DNA from 2 places in the Brevibacillus schisleri genome. Region 2 is predicted to be linked to the other one. Evidence: riboswitches for the same ligand, from Rfam matches in the RefSeq annotation. Region 2 holds a riboswitch; the other holds the start of a gene.
What was found. Region 2 has a riboswitch for cobalamin ahead of ACUUHJ_RS26460 (energy-coupling factor ABC transporter permease). Riboswitches for the same ligand answer to the same signal wherever they lie in the genome.
Positions count from the first base shown of each region.

Region 1: it holds a riboswitch for cobalamin, as region 2 does, so the genes downstream of both, nrdI (class Ib ribonucleoside-diphosphate reductase assembly flavoprotein NrdI) here and ACUUHJ_RS26460 (energy-coupling factor ABC transporter permease) in region 2, are expected to answer to the same signal.

Region 1 covers NZ_JBVNDM010000001.1:3,591,613-3,599,565, reverse strand. Annotated here, with positions in the region: gene ACUUHJ_RS16830 (glycerophosphodiester phosphodiesterase family protein) at 1-400, opposite strand, end outside; gene ACUUHJ_RS16825 (hypothetical protein) at 564-809, shown strand; gene ACUUHJ_RS16820 (DUF952 domain-containing protein) at 829-1,179, shown strand; gene ACUUHJ_RS16815 (hypothetical protein) at 1,183-1,398, opposite strand; gene tlp (small acid-soluble spore protein Tlp) at 1,523-1,741, shown strand; gene mnmA (tRNA 2-thiouridine(34) synthase MnmA) at 1,881-2,993, shown strand; gene ACUUHJ_RS16800 (hypothetical protein) at 3,015-3,344, shown strand; gene ACUUHJ_RS16795 (ACT domain-containing protein) at 3,384-3,896, shown strand; gene ACUUHJ_RS16790 (alpha/beta hydrolase) at 3,928-4,752, opposite strand; cobalamin riboswitch at 4,923-5,122, shown strand; gene nrdI (class Ib ribonucleoside-diphosphate reductase assembly flavoprotein NrdI) at 5,285-5,644, shown strand; gene nrdE (class 1b ribonucleoside-diphosphate reductase subunit alpha) at 5,631-7,715, shown strand; gene nrdF (class 1b ribonucleoside-diphosphate reductase subunit beta) at 7,771-7,953, shown strand, end outside.
Region 2 covers NZ_JBVNDM010000001.1:5,556,327-5,564,279, forward strand. Annotated here, with positions in the region: gene ACUUHJ_RS26420 (hypothetical protein) at 12-413, opposite strand; gene ACUUHJ_RS26425 (delta-aminolevulinic acid dehydratase) at 591-1,145, opposite strand; gene ACUUHJ_RS26430 (hypothetical protein) at 1,346-1,840, opposite strand; gene ACUUHJ_RS26435 (DIP1984 family protein) at 2,039-2,500, shown strand; gene ACUUHJ_RS26440 (hypothetical protein) at 2,785-2,949, opposite strand; gene ACUUHJ_RS26445 (energy-coupling factor ABC transporter ATP-binding protein) at 3,005-3,853, opposite strand; gene cbiQ (cobalt ECF transporter T component CbiQ) at 3,850-4,647, opposite strand; gene ACUUHJ_RS26455 (energy-coupling factor ABC transporter substrate-binding protein) at 4,644-4,928, opposite strand; gene ACUUHJ_RS26460 (energy-coupling factor ABC transporter permease) at 4,925-5,689, opposite strand; cobalamin riboswitch at 5,832-6,025, opposite strand; gene ACUUHJ_RS26465 (quinone-dependent dihydroorotate dehydrogenase) at 6,160-7,251, opposite strand; gene ACUUHJ_RS26470 (GerAB/ArcD/ProY family transporter) at 7,403-7,953, shown strand, end outside.

The sequences.
Region 1 (7,953 bases), 2.0 Mb from region 2:
CGGCCAAGGTATAATCTCTCGTGACACCAGTACCATTTGTCCGACAGTCAAGCGTCCAGTCATGAAACACGGCGAATCGATTGTCTTTGGTCCATTGTACATCGAGCTCAACAACGTCCGCGCCTGCATCAAAAGCCGCCTGCATGGACGGAATCGTATTTTCCAGATACGGATGCTCCGGTGGATAAATCCGTTCCGCCGTACAGGTTTCGTTGGTGATGTTCTCCATATGAAAGGTTTGCGCCATTCCCCGGTGAGCAAGTAAAAAAGGCTCGCCTTCTGGCTCTTTTGCAAGATAAGAGCTGTTACCCAGAAACAGGAAAGCGATGAAAAGAAGAGGAATCCAGATGCGTTTTCGCTGGAACCATTTCTTTCGTGGTTGATTTCGTTGTTTTGACATGATGGAATACCACCCCTTCCTTAAAATGCTCTGTTCATTGTAGCAAAACGCAAGGGAGGAAGGTACATGCTTTGGGAGTAGGGCTAGGGGCTTGGCATCATTCGAAAAGACTGGCACAATAGACGGAAGATAAGAAGTATCCTTGAAGAGCAGGGGAGGTTCCATGAAAATAGCTTTACATCAAATCGCTTATCAGATCGGCATGCACCCAACTGAGATGGCGAAGCTTGTCTACGATGGTGAAATAACGGGAGAGGTACCTGACCGCAATCCGCAAGCGAAGGATGCCTGGGTGGATTTGCACTCTCTGCGTAACTTCGTTCAATGGCGATACGATCAGGGGCAAATGGAGAAGATGTTCTATGATAAAGCTATGCGTCACCTGAACAAAGCAATGCCAAAAAAATAATCGAATGTGGGGGAGAAGCATGCAAGACTCTATCATTTACTGCTTGGTACCAAAAACATACTGGGAAAAGTGGATGGACAAAGATCACTACTTACCGCGCGATTACGAGCAAGAAGGTTTTATTCACGCGACAAAAGGGGACGAGCTGCTTGAAAAGGTAGCAAACCGCGTCTACGCACAGTTTGACGATGAGTTGTATGTACTCGTTGTCGATGAAACGAAAACGACTTCGGAAGTCAAATACGAGGCTGCGAAGGATGGATTGCTGTATCCACACATCTATGGACCGCTGAATCAAGATGCGATCGTGGATAGAAAGCAAATGAATCGGATAGACGGCCAGTGGCGTCTGGGAGCGTCCATCCGCTAATCTCTACCATTTAAACCATTTGAGTAGCGCAAGCACTTCTTGACGCTTGGCCTCAGGTAGCTTGTCGAGTCTGCGTAAGAGAAGATCAATTCGCATGCGCTGTTCCACTTCGGATTCAGGTACCTTTTGTCCCTTCACCCATTGTCGCTTCAGGCGGACGGGATCGGTATCAGAGATGATCCGAAGTAGCTTTCTTTCCAACAAATCTAAGGAAGCCATAGGTGAAACCCTCTTTTTCGTTTAATCCGTTTCTTCTATTATAACACGGGTACATAAAGAAACCATGATTGGCGCACAATGGTAAAGGTGTTGAATATAACCCTTTGTAGGAGGCGTATCGATTATGGCGAAGCCGGATGACCGTTCTGACAATGCAGAAAAGCTTCAACAGATGATTTCCAATACGGAAGAGAACATTCGTGAGTCCGAAGATTATCTGACGGCTCATGCTGGAGAGATTTCTGCAGAGGAAAAAGCAAACCTCGAAGCGAAGAATCAGCGTCGTGAAGAAAGCATCGAGGGATATCGCGCGGAAATCAAGGATGAATCTACGCAGGCATAACCTTGCTACCAAACGTCTGGCGCCAACTATGCGTCAGGCGTTTTTTCATTCTATCGGGCAAAAGTGCAACAAAACATGATTTGTTTTGCGAAACATGGTAATCTGTAATGGTACAAATTGAATAAGAGGAGAAAGACTTATGAAGCGACCAGAAGATACACGCGTCGTTGTCGGCATGTCCGGCGGAGTCGACTCCTCCGTGACGGCTTACCTGCTTAAGCAACAGGGATATGACGTCATCGGCATCTTCATGAAAAACTGGGATGATACCGATGAATTCGGCCACTGCACGGCGGAAGAAGACTTCCAGGATGTCCGGCGCGTCTGTGAACAGATCGGCATTCCATATTACACGGTAAACTTTGAAAAAGAATACATGGACAAGGTATTCCAGTATTTTTTGGATGAATATAAACGGGGACGTACACCGAATCCGGATGTCATGTGCAACCGTGAAATCAAGTTCGGTGAGCTTCTCGCCAAGGTGATGGATCTGGGGGCGGATTATATTGCTACCGGCCATTACGCGCAGGTCAAGTACATCGATGGCGAGTACAAGCTGATTCGCGGCGTTGACAACAACAAGGACCAGACTTACTTCTTGAATGTATTGGGCCAAGAACAGCTTTCCAAAACGATGTTCCCGATTGGTCATCTCCCGAAGCCGCAAGTAAGGGAGATCGCGGAAAAAGCGGGACTCTATACAGCGAAAAAGAAGGACAGTACAGGGATCTGCTTTATTGGGGAGCGCAACTTCCGCGAGTTCCTGCAAAACTATTTGCCAGCCAAACCAGGAAATATCGAGACCGTAGATGGAGCAGTCATCGGTACGCACGACGGACTGATGTACTATACATTGGGTCAACGACAAGGATTAGGGATTGGCGGAGGTCATGGTACAAGCGGACAGCCTTGGTTTGTTGTAGACAAGGATCTGGAACGGAATGCCCTGATCGTTGGCGAAGGCTCTGATCATATCCGTCTGTACTCGAAGAGTCTCTTGGCGACCAACGTGAGCTGGGTGAGTGATAAGAAACCATCCGAAACGTTTACTTGTACAGCCAAATTCCGTTATCGCCAGCCAGATCAGGGAGTAACCGTTCACCTGCTGGAGGATGGCAACGTGGAAGTTGTATTTGATCAGCCGCAAAAAGCAGTGACACCTGGTCAGGCTGTCGTCTTCTACGATGGGGAAGTGTGCTTGGGTGGGGGTACGATTGATAAGGTACGCTTAGTCGATAAAGAGAACTAAGATAGACGGGGGAAGCACTCGGTGGATGCTACGAAAAAATCAAAAGTGATTATCGTTTCATTTTTGGCGGGAGCAGTTCTCTTGGCGATCATCTCTTATTTCGGGATGGCCTCCATGGGTAAAGAGCATATGGTGACGATCCAAAACGTCATCAAGGAGAACGGCGGGGTTGTAAACGCGGGTGGAGTGACAGCTGTTCCGCTGGAGGAAAGTCCTTTTACCAACGGCGGAAAAGGCAATACCATCTACCGTATCTACTATACGAAAGATGGGCAAACGTTGACGGCTTGGTATCGTGCTGATAACGAATCCTCCATCAAGAAAGAGCCGGAAGCATGGATTCTGCCGTAAAAACAAGGATAAACCTGACTGGGAGAGTGAAGGCATCACATGACCCAATATGCTGGATTGCGTGAACTGGCTGAACTGATTCGAAGACTCGAGCCAGAGTTAGCGAGTGCACAATTAAGTATTCTTGCTCATGAAAATAAAGAGGAAATCGCAACATTGCTAGTGGAAGGACTCGGGACAAAGATTCCTGTCCAACACAGCTCTGGCGAATATGCGAATCATTTGGCGATTTTGCGTGTAGGAGCGAACAAGTACACCTTTGCGCAAGATTGGAGAGAAGTGTACATCAGTGAAATCAATTACTGCGCTTGTCGCATACCTCCAGGGGCCCACGGATTGTTGGTTCGCCATATCGATTATCCAGGCGTGATTTATGATGTCTCACGAAAACTGGCCGAGTATCAAATCAATGTTTCCAAGTTGAATGTATCCCGCGAGCAAAAAGGGAAGAATGCCCTGCTTATCTCTGTGACTGATGAAGAGATTACACCAACGATTGTATCTGCCATCGAAGAGCTGCCCCAAATCACCAAAGTGTTATCTCTACAGTAAGCGAATCATGATAAACAAAAACTGCCCGTTGCTAGTAGCGGGCAGTTTTTTTCGTGGCGAATTTGAGTCCTTGACTAATGAAGACTGGCAAAACAGACGAGTGATTTTCGTTGGCAAATTCGTTAAAGGAAGCCTTGATTTGGCCCTTACCCATGGAGGACAATCGTTCGATCATCGCCAGTGATTTTTCTTTGACCAAGAATCGCCCATCGTTTTCCAACTCGCCGATCGTCAGGAGTGCATGGACGTCGAGGTCATCTGTCAGCAGGCTCGGCAATTGACTTTCCTTTGCAAGCAGCACGCTCTCATTCCAGTGGATAGAGGGACTACCGGCAATATACCGCTGGAACGCGTGTGGTCTCGACAGAAGCACATGCAAGACAAATAAGCCGCCTAGCGAATGTCCCAAAATCGCTTGCTGCGTCCGATCGATGGGGAAGTCGTTTTCGATGCTAGGCTTGAGCTCCTCCTCTAAAAAGGTGAGGAACTGCTCCGCTCCCCCCATCTGTGGCCACTCGGCTCCTTTTGGGCTGCCAGGAAGCTCTGAGGCGGGAACTTCATACGTGTAATCATAGAAACGAGCAGGATGATATGGGTCGTCTGTTGGATAGCCAATCCCGACGACGATAGCAGGATACACGCCAGTTCGTTCAGGGCCACGTGATTGTATCCGTATCGCTTCGGTCATAGTGGCAAAAACAGAGTTGCCATCTAGCAAATATATGACGGGAAAGCCTGATTCCGGAGGGGGATCGGCAGGTATACTTACGAAAATGTGATAGTCACGCTCTTGATAAGTCATGATTCTACGGTATGAACGAGGTATGACGACAGGTTGATAGTCGGTGCTTTTCATGAGGGCGACTCTCCAATCTCTCCAAGGCTAACCAACACACACAAAATCTATTATATGAACGAGAACCAGAGATTGGAAATAGCCGAAAAAGGAGAATAGTTAGTTTTCGAAAAGAGCCCATACTGAGCTTGACTCCTACGATATATTGAGGTAAAGTAAGTTTTACCAACTACATATTGATGCGGTAAGGTGTTTACCAGCCAGATTTGGTAGACTTAATAGGGAAGTCGGTGAGAATCCGACGCGGTCCCGCCACTGTAATGAGAGAGTTCCATTTGCGAAAGAAGGCCACTGATCATGAAGGATCGGGAAGGTGAAAATGGAGCGATGATCCAAAAGCCAGGAGACCTGCCTAACCGCTTGCACTGTTTACCCTACGGGAGATAGGGAAGTGTTCGAGCGCTCAATTCGCATTGGCGAATTGCTAGATGGAAGTCATCACGCGCATTCGGCATGTAAACGTCGGATGCGCTTTTACTTTGGCTAAATAACGTACATACAGAGTAAAAATAGCAAGGATAGGATGAGGGACATGCTAATCGCTTATGATTCAAAAACAGGAAACGTCCGACGATTCGTCAACAAAATTAATTTGCCACATGTGGAAATTGATCAAGATATGGTGTTGGACGAGCCATTCATTTTGATCACATACACGACGGGATTCGGACAAGTGCCGGAGAAGGTGGCGACGTTCCTGAAGCGAAATCATGTCCATCTGCGAGGGGTATCTGCCAGCGGCAACCGCAACTGGGGAACCAGCTTTGCCAAAAGCGCGGATACGATCGCGAGCCAATATGGCGTTCCGGTGATTTCAAAATTCGAACTGTCCGGTACCGGCCGTGACGTGGAACAATTTACGAGTGGGGTGGCAGCAATTGCGGCATATTGAATTGAACAACGAACTGATGCAGCGTGGCAACGACGGATTTTATCAACTGGAAAAGGATCGGGAGGCGGTTGCGGTCTTCATGGAAGAAGTGCAGTCCAACACGATGACTTTTGGCAGTGTGAAAGAACGCATGGACTATTTGATCGAGAATGACTTCTATGAAAACGTCTATGAAACATACACTGTTGAGCAGGTCGATGAAGTTTTCCGTTTGGCCTATGACGCCGATTTTCAATTTGCTTCGTATATGGCTATCTCCAAATTTTATAAAGATTACGCTTTGAAAACGAACGATAAATCGATGTACTTGGAGCAGTATCCAGACAGGGTGGCCGTTGTGGCACTGTCCCTTGGACAAGGTGACTTTGAGCTCGCTAAGCGTTTAACAGTATCCATGATGGACCAACGCTTGCAACCAGCGACACCAACTTTCCTGAACGCAGGAAAAAGCCGCCGGGGAGAAATGGTTTCCTGCTTCTTGCTCGAAATGGATGATTCACTGAATTCCATCAACTTTATTTTGGGAACTTGTATGCAGCTATCCAAAATTGGCGGCGGTGTAGCCGTAAACCTGTCCAAGCTTCGCGGACGAGGAGAGCCGATCAAAGGCGTCGAGGGCGCGGCAAAAGGTGTCATGCCGGTTCTCAAGCTGTTGGAAGATGCGTTTTCCTACGCGGATCAAATGGGGCAACGGAAAGGCTCAGGTGCAGCGTACTACAACATCTTCGGCTGGGATATCAACGAGTTTCTCGATTGCAAAAAGATCAATGCGGATGAAAAAGCCCGCATCAAAACGTTGTCCATCGGCCTGATCGTACCAAACGTGTTCTACAAGCTGGCTGAGGAAAACAAGCCACTGACTGTGTTTGCTCCATACTCCGTGTACAAAGAATACGGTGTGCATCTGGATGATATGGACCTCGATGAGATGTACGACGAGCTCTTTGCTAACGATCGCATCAAGAAAAAGACCGTGATGAGCGCACGCGAGATGTTGACCAAAATCGCGATGATCCAAATGGAATCGGGCTATCCGTACATCATGAACAAAACGAATGCGAACAACAACCATGCACTGAAAGATCTCGGTTCGGTAAAAATGTCCAACCTGTGCACGGAAATCTTCCAACTACAGGAGACTTCGACGATTACCAATTACGGCGAGATGGATATCATTCGTCGCGATATTAGCTGCAATCTGGCATCGCTCAATATTGTCAACGTGATGGAACGCAAAATGATCCGTGAATCCGTCCACGAAGGAATCGAAGCCATTACAGCCGTGAGTGACATGACGCGCGTAGAAAACGCTCCAGGCGTTCAAAAGGCAAACCGCGAGCTGCACTCCGTAGGTCTCGGTGCAATGAACCTGAACGGTTATCTGGCAAAGAACAGAATCGCTTACGAAAGTGAAGAAGCGAAAGATTTCGCCCGTACGTTCTTCATGATGATGAACTTCTACTCCTTGGAAAAAAGTATGGAAATTGCCAAGGTAACAGGCAAGACCTTCTTGGGCTTTGAACAATCGGAATATGCAAAAGGCACTTATTTTAACAAGTACGTGACGAACGATTACAGCCCGCGGACGGAAAAAGCTAAGCTTCTCTTTGAAGGAATGCACATTCCGACGCCAGCGGATTGGGCGGATCTACAGCAAAAGGTGCAAAAGCATGGCGTTTATCATGCGTACCGTTTGGCGATTGCACCGACACAGAGCATTTCCTACATTCAGAATGCGACTTCTAGTGTGATGCCAATTGTTGAGCATATCGAAACGAGAACGTATGCCAACTCTACGACGTATTACCCGATGCCATACTTGTCGCAGGAAAACTATTTTTACTACAAATCGGCGTATGTCATCGACCAATTCAAAGTGATTGATCTGATTGCCGAAATTCAAGAGCACATCGACCAAGGAATTTCGACTGTGCTGCACGTGAACAGCAACATTTCAACCAGAGAGCTAGCTCGCTATTACATTTACGCAGCGAAAAAAGGTCTGAAGTCGCTCTACTATACGCGTACGAAGCATTTGACTGTAGAAGAGTGCATTAGCTGCGCAGTTTAGTGAACGAGATTCATAAAAGGAAAAGCATCAAGCAAAAAGAGAAGAGGAACGCCATATGAAAGCAGTCAATTGGAACAGGCCGGACGACGATTTTACGATGACGTTTTGGAATCAAAACATCATGCAGTTCTGGACGGATGATGAGATTCCGTTGTCAGATGACAAGATGGCCTGGATGGAGCTCAGTGCGACTGAACGGGATACGTATAAAAAAGTATTGGGCGGTCTCACCTTACTG
Region 2 (7,953 bases):
GTCCGCTCTCCCTATTGCAGTCCGATTTGCGACTTTACTTGCAGAATTCCGCCTTGGAAAGAAAAATTCGCATTTGCTCCAATCGACCCTTCTCCCTTATACATGTAGACGATCGTGTGTCCTTCCTCTCCCTTTTTCCCAACCTCAGCAAGCAGTTCACCTTCTCCGCCCACTATTTTTTTCACTTCCTCCAAGCTCATCCCATTTTCAATCTGTTCAAATTCACTCTTCGTGATCGTTGCTTTCTCTGTCTCTGCAGGAGCAGTCGCTTCTTGTGTTGGTGTAGCTGGCGCGGTTGCTTCAGCTGGAGCCGTGCCAGCTGGCGTTGTTGGCACAGGTTCTACCGTATTCGTTGATTGCCCGGAGCTACATCCAGCCAACATGATGGCGAAAGCCACTATGAAAAAAGCCATTTTTTTCAAAGAAATTCCCCCTTAATTGAAATAAATCTCTCCTACCATAATCCAAAATATGACTACCAACAAGAATAACAGCCTGACAATTCTCGACAAATACGAATGATACACCCAAGACTCTTCTGGCATAAGAATACAAAAAGAGCCTCGTACAAGGCTCCCTTTGCGTTGTTATTACCCTTTTACATAAAGCTGGTACATCTCAGTTTCTTCATCAGTTGCTTTTGCGATTCGAAAAGCTTCTTCCACGCTTTTCTTGTTTTGAATTACCTCGTAGAAAAAGCGCAGGGCGAACATCAGCGCAGAACTTCCGTCCGGGTAATCATCTGGCCCGATATACGTATGGCAACCACTGTCTAGAAAGGCCTTCGCTAATTCGGGATCACCAAGCGAGCATCCGTTACCTAAAACGATTTTTCCATCCAGCTTGGCAAAACGTCTAACCTCGTCAGGACCAAAATTATCCTTTGGTTCTCCTTCCTCGTAAACGTCCTCGCCCAGCTCTGGCATGATGAAGCTTCCCTCATCGCCATGGAAATTCAGAATAATCATGTCGGTATTTGGGTAGAGGTCGCTTCCATTCAATACATCGATCAAATCGCTTGGTCGACCAATCCAGTACGTAAAAACTCGAGCTCCAAAATACTCAAGTGTATTTCGGATTGCTTGGCTATCCTGGTCCGTATCCGGACCGACTACTAGGGCAACATTCATTTCAGGTTTACTCATTGTGATATTCCTCCATTTTGTTGTAAGTGGTTTTTATTTATGGGTAAACAAAACCATTTACATGGAGGGGGTCGGGCCAACTGGTGAATGGCAAGACGTTACTTCTTAATCATCAAGTAGGAAAACTCCTCTTCAATTGGAATATTTTATAAATTTTCAGTAGTATATCACCCAAAACTTGGCGTGTAAAGTTTCTCTAACTATGCAAATCCTTTTTTGATTTTGGACTTTATGTCACGATACAGCTCCCCGTATGTAATCGCATGCTCGATATGCGAATAGGAAAGAACGGAATCGCCATCCTTGCTCTCGCAGCAAGCAAAGAACAGGCTTTCCATCAGATTGTGATTTTCGATGGAATTGGTAATATGAACGCACTCCTCAATCGAATCCTGAGCGTCATGCTTGTAAAAAAGAAACGTCCCTTCTTTGAACGCCCCTTTTTTATTGGCGTCTTTCCAGATGAGCATGCCTAAGGTAATAAAGTACCCTTCCTGAAAGCGGATGACGCCTGTAATGACCGAATTAATCGTAGTCGGAATGATCGCAATCGAGTCATTGAGCTGATTGACGTATTCATACAACACTTTATTGGATTCTCGAAGATCAGCGATTGGTACATGAAGAAGCTGCTTGTCTCTTAATTTTTCTACGAGTTGCTGAACGCATAGCGTCTTATTCAAAGTTGAAATCACAACCTCATCACTTCCCCCATTGTAAGTAAGTGCCTTCTTTACGTTATTCGTGATGAATGGACATATCCCTACAAAATTCGTACAAATCTTCTTACCTTTTCAGCGGAATTCAAGTTTTCCCATATTTTATTTTTTTTACCACAACCAATCAAACAAACAAGCGTATAAACTATCAGATTGGTTTAGGGGGTTACGGTTGTGAAACTCGCGGAAGCGTTAATCATTCGTGCCGATTATCAAAAGCGAATCGAACAGTTGGGGGACCGCTTGCACCGCAGCGCAAAGGTCCAGGAAGGTGAACAGCCTCCAGAAAATCCTGACGATCTCTTATCTGAGCTGTATCAGTTGTTTGACCAGCTCGAGCATATTGTTCAGCAAATCAATCGAACCAATGCGTCTTGCCGCTTTAACGAAACAATGACGCTCTCCGCTGCGTTAACCAAACGTGATGTTCTCGGTTCAAAACGCAATGAGCTGGCCGACCTGATCAAAGCAGCTACAGTCAAGCATGATCGCTACAGCCGTTCGGAGGTCAAGGTTTGCTCGACTGTTAATATTGCTCAGTTGCAAAAGAAAGTCGACGAGCTGTCCAAGCAGTACCGGGAACTGGATGCAAGCATTCAACAATTCAACTGGTTAACGGAGCTGCAAGAAACCTGACGTAAGAGACATGGAAGTCGGTAGTCTGTCTGCAAAAGGCGAACACGTCCCCATTCAACAGGGTTAATGTTGAAAACTCATTGGTCGGGTCGAGGGGCAACCCTGAGGGTTCAAATCCCTCTCTCACATAAGAAGCCCAGTAATGTGACATGAGTAATGCGTACTTGGTATTGTAACTACCGTGTGTTGATTTTGTCTGACAGACGAGGGTGGGTACGGGGATCATTCCATGTAAAAAAGCCCTTCACGCCTTTATGTGGCGAGAAGGGCTTCTTGGCGCAAATTTACGCCTTTCCTTTTAGGTAATCATCCTTTATCTTCTTTTCCTGTTCAGCGGTAGTCATGTCTTTCTCCAACACTTGATACATCAGTTCATCCTTCACTTGGCGAGGGATTCCTTTTTCCTGATGATTCGGGACAGATGAACTCGAGACAGAGTCATGTTCCATACTGCTTACCTCCATGGCTTTTTGGGGTTAGCTTACCCGAAAGCGCCCACTCCATTCACCACACCCGCTGAACACTTAGCATTTTTCGCAGCTCGTCGACCGAACGTGGAATATTTCCGCCCAACTCTCGCTTCCACTGCTCAGGCAGTGCCTCCCACACATCCACGAGCAACGGCATACCTAGATGAAGGCTTTCCAGCATGTCTCTGTTTTCCAATGCCTCCTGCGGATCTCCCGCGAACACAAGCCTGCCTTCATCCATGATGCAAATCCACTCGGCCCATTCAAACGCAATATCCATATCGTGTGTTGCCATCAAAACAGTCGTTCCTTGCCGATGAATGGCATCGAGCTCCCGCAGCAAATTTTTGGTCTGATAGCGATCCAGATACGCAGTAGGCTCGTCCAATAGCAGAAGCTCCGGCTCCATGACCATGACCCCCGCGAGTGCCAGTCTCCGTTTTTGTCCCAGGCTCAAATGATGAATCGGAGCTTCTGCCAGCTCTCTTAACCCGAATGCATCCAGCACCTTTTCTACCTTTGCCCGGATTACGTCCACGGGCAGCTTCTGATTGCATAAACCGTAGGATATATCTTCCGCGACTGTGCTTGCGATCAACTGATGCTCGGGATCTTGAAAGACCAAGCCTACCTTTTGCGTCATCTCTTGCAATACGGCTCGTTTGTAGACAATGGGTTTCCCCTTCCACAGCACCTGTCCCTTCTGTGGCTCGATAATCCCGTTTCCATGCAAGAACAGGGTCGACTTCCCACAGCCATTCCGCCCCAAAAGAACACATTTTTTCCCCTCTGGAATCCATAAGGACAGCCCTGACAGGACTGGTCCCCGCCCTCCTGGATACGTGTACTGCAAATCGATGAACTCCAACAACCGTGATGTCATAACCGCCAACCTCCTGTCCACCACTCAAGCAGCACCAGCAGGATACAGCCTGCGATTGATTCCCACTCATAGCGGCGCGAGCGGGCATGGGAATGAAACGAGAGCACCTGCATGCTCTCCCCGAAACCTCTTGCCGCCATTCCTTTGTGCAGGGCTTCGTATTTGCGCATCGCTCTGACAAACAATTGCGCAACGAGAACCCCTGCATCCCGAAGTGTCGCCCGGAAGCCGCGATGACCTCCGCGCGAACGTTGGGCAATCCAGAGCTGGTGAGAAATCGTTACCAACACAAAAATAAACCGATACATGATCATTAATAAATCAGTCACAAGAACAGGCATATGAAGCCGCCGAAGCACCTGCAAGATTTCGGCAAACGGCACGGTAAACAAAAGGAAAGCAAAGCAAGATAAGCTCGCCATGGTCCGCCAAAATAAAATCCAAACTTTACTGAAGGAGGACATCGGCACATAGAGCACATACGTACCGAATTCCCATGCTGCCGCGACCTGGACCTGTACTCCTCCTGCTCTCGCCCCTTCAATCAATAGAGCAGGGAGCCCCGCCGCGAAAAACGAGAGTGACACGATCATAAAGGCACAGTAGATACGGACAGGAATACGGGCATACACCACTACCCATATCGTCATCCAAACAACGACCGCCATCTGCATCCATACATGTCCCACCAGGACGAGCAGTAACATTGCACTCGCCAGCAATAGCTTATGAGCTGGCGGCAGATGTTTTAGCCTGTTTTGATAAGAGAGAGAATCAAGCTGCAATCCGTTCATTTTTTCCGTTTATCCAGCCGACCTTTGTACAAGCCCACGGCGTAGCCAACCACTCCCGCTCCCAACGCCGCCTGCACCGCAAACAATAGACTCTCCGTCTCTCCCCCTGGCGGTTCTATCAGCGGTTGAAACCATGGTTCGTAGTTCGGAGCGATTTCCTTGATCGCTTCCTCTGCCACGCCGTCTGCGCCTCCAAATTCCGAGTCCTGCACTAGTAACAGCGGGACAGTAGCCAGTACGATTACCCCCAAGAGTAAAAGCCAGTTCCATCCTTTTTTCACAGCGATTCCTCCCGTTTGAGCAAACGAAGCTGTGTAAGCTCTTTTGCGTTATAAGATAACAACCAGTTCCAAACAAGAACGGTCAACAGACCTTCACTAATAGCGAGCGGTACTTGCGTGAACGCAAAGATTCCTGCGAATTTGGCAAACGAAGCCAACACTCCGCCAGATTCAGCTGGAAATGCGAGTGCCAGTTGAAGCGAAGTCACCACATAGGTAGCGAGATCAGCCAAAGCCGCCGCCGCAAAAACCGCCAGACGCTGACTTCCGGCCACTTTCATGATCAGCCAATAGATTCCGTATGCCACCATAGGTCCTACCACAGCCATGGATACAGCATTTGCCCCTAGCGTAGTCAAACCCCCATGTGCCAAAAGCAAGGCTTGAAACAAGAGCACCATACTCCCTAACACAGACATCGCAAAAGGCCCAAACATAATGGCGCCAAGGCCCGTTCCAGTCGGGTGAGAGCTGCTGCCTGTAACCGAAGGGATTTTCAATGCAGATAAAACAAAGGCAAATGCTCCTGCAACGCCAATAAGGAGCTTCATCTCGGGATGTTCTTTTACAATCTTGTTAATCGAGCGAATCCCAAGAATAAAGAATGGCAAGAACACAGCCCACCAAAATAAGGCCCAGGATAATGGCAAATACCCTTCCATGATGTGCATTGCATGTCCTGTCTCAGGTTCATTGAGCAAAAAATACAAGACAAAGCCCGCGATCATCAAACAAGTAGATACGAGACGAGATCGATTCATGTTTATCCTCCTTCACTGGCTTTCATTCTTTCCTCCAAACAAAAAAATCCCATCCATCAGTGGACGAGATGTGCACACAAAACAACAGACTGACTAGACAGCCTCATTGCCTCGTATTCACCGCTCCTTTCCGCGAAGGTTCTGTGGGTGTGGCTACTAGGTAGGTCTCCTGGCTTCCAGATCCATGCGCTCCTTGTCCTTCCCCATACGAAGATGAGTGGTTTCCTTCTCAAAGAGAGCTCCCTGGTTACAGTGGCGGGACCGCTCGGGACTTTCACCCGATTCCCTGTTACCCTTTATGCGTCACATAAAGGCACCTAACGCCGACTATATGCAATTGACTGACAATTCATGTTTGTCCCACATCATTATACCGGATCACTACATAAATCGGAAGAATATAAGCAAAAACGCATAAGTAGATGACCCACTACAAACGGAACCATCTACCTATGCGTACTTTGTTCTATCTATTCTTTTGCGTCTACGCCAATTACTTCACTAATATGTTTAAAACCATCGCGTTGCATGAGCTTGAGCAGTTTTTTGTTGATTTGTTTGGCGATACCTGGGCCCTGATAAATCATCCCCGTATACACCTGAACAAGACTGGCTCCTGCCCGGATTTTCGCGTAGGCGTCTTCCCCATTATAAATACCGCCGACACCAATGATTGGTACCTTGTCTCCTACTTCTTGATAAATCTCCTTCACCCAAGCTGTGGAACGCTCTGTAAGAGGTCTACCGCTCAGTCCGCCCGCTTCCTCGGCAAAGCGATGACCAGAGACGGCCTCGCGTGACAGTGTCGTATTGGTCGCAATAATTCCGGAAATGCCTTCTTCTACAGCAGCGTGAACAACATCGCGCATGTGCTCATCTGACATGTCTGGCGCTACTTTCAGCAAGATCGGCTTTTTCTTGATGGAACGCCCTTCCATTTCGGTTGCCTTTTCTTTTACTGCACGCACCAAATGACGCAAGCTCTCCGTTTCCTGCAAGTCACGCAGATTCGGGGTATTCGGAGAGCTGATGTTAATGACGAAATAGTGACCGTATGCATAGAGCATGTCCATACATTTGCTATAATCGACGGCCGCTTCTTCATTCGGCGTTACTTTGTTTTTCCCAATGTTAATCCCAATCGGAACATCTGAGTATGCGTAATCGACCAAATGCTGGGAAGCCAGATACGCACCGTGATTGTTGAAGCCCATCCGGTTAATGACAGCTTGATGTTCCGGCAATCGGAACAATCGGGGCTTTGGATTGCCTGGCTGCCCCTGCGGCGTCAATGTCCCGATTTCCACAAACCCAAAACCAAGAGCACCCAACGCATGATAGACTTCTGCATTTTTATCAAAACCGGCTGCAAGTCCGACTGGATTCGGAAACGTCATTCCCCACAGCTTGTTCTCCAATCGCTGGTCTTTTACCTGATAGATCATCTTCAGGATGCTTTTGCCTGGAGCAGAATCCTCCACCAGCCTTAAGGCACCAATTGTCTTTTCATGAATCTCTTCCGCATCTTGTTGGAACAGATATTTTCTTATGAGCTGATACATCGGCTGCACTCCTTACTCCGTTTCTACCTTTTTACCTCATAGTAGAATACCATACTTTTTCGGGAGGATGTAACCTTTATACGTGATACATATTTCCAAGTAAGCAGGCAAATCCTAACAGCACCACCACGCATAGGGGGATTAGTCTTTCATGAAAGTGGACGGAAAAATCGGGATTGGTCAAGCCATTATGGTGATGATGCTGACGATCGGCATTACGAACCACGTAACCGTCATTCCCCTCTTACTGAGTAAAGCCGGAAGAGATGCTTGGTTGAGCGTGTTGCTTGCTGGTATTCCTTTTTCCTTGTGGGTGTATCTATTGTTTGTAATCAATCGAACAATAAAGCAACAAGCCTTGTATGAATGGCTTCAGCAGCGAACAGGAAATATTGTCAGCCATCTCTTACTCACTCCGATCATGATCTGCCTGTATTTGATGGCGTTAACCAATCTGATCGATACCCAGACATGGACTACCGTCAACTATCTGCCTCGCACACCCGAGTGGGTGACTGCAATCGCCTTGATGGGCTTATGTGTGCTCGCTGCTATCGGGGGAATGACCTCCGTTGGTATCACAGCAGGAATTCTTCTGCCTATTGTTGTGTTGCTTGGATTTTTCGTCGCTTTTGGCAATATTCCCAAAAAGGATTATAGTCTTTTACTGCCGCTATTCCAGAACGGTTATCGTCCTCTGCT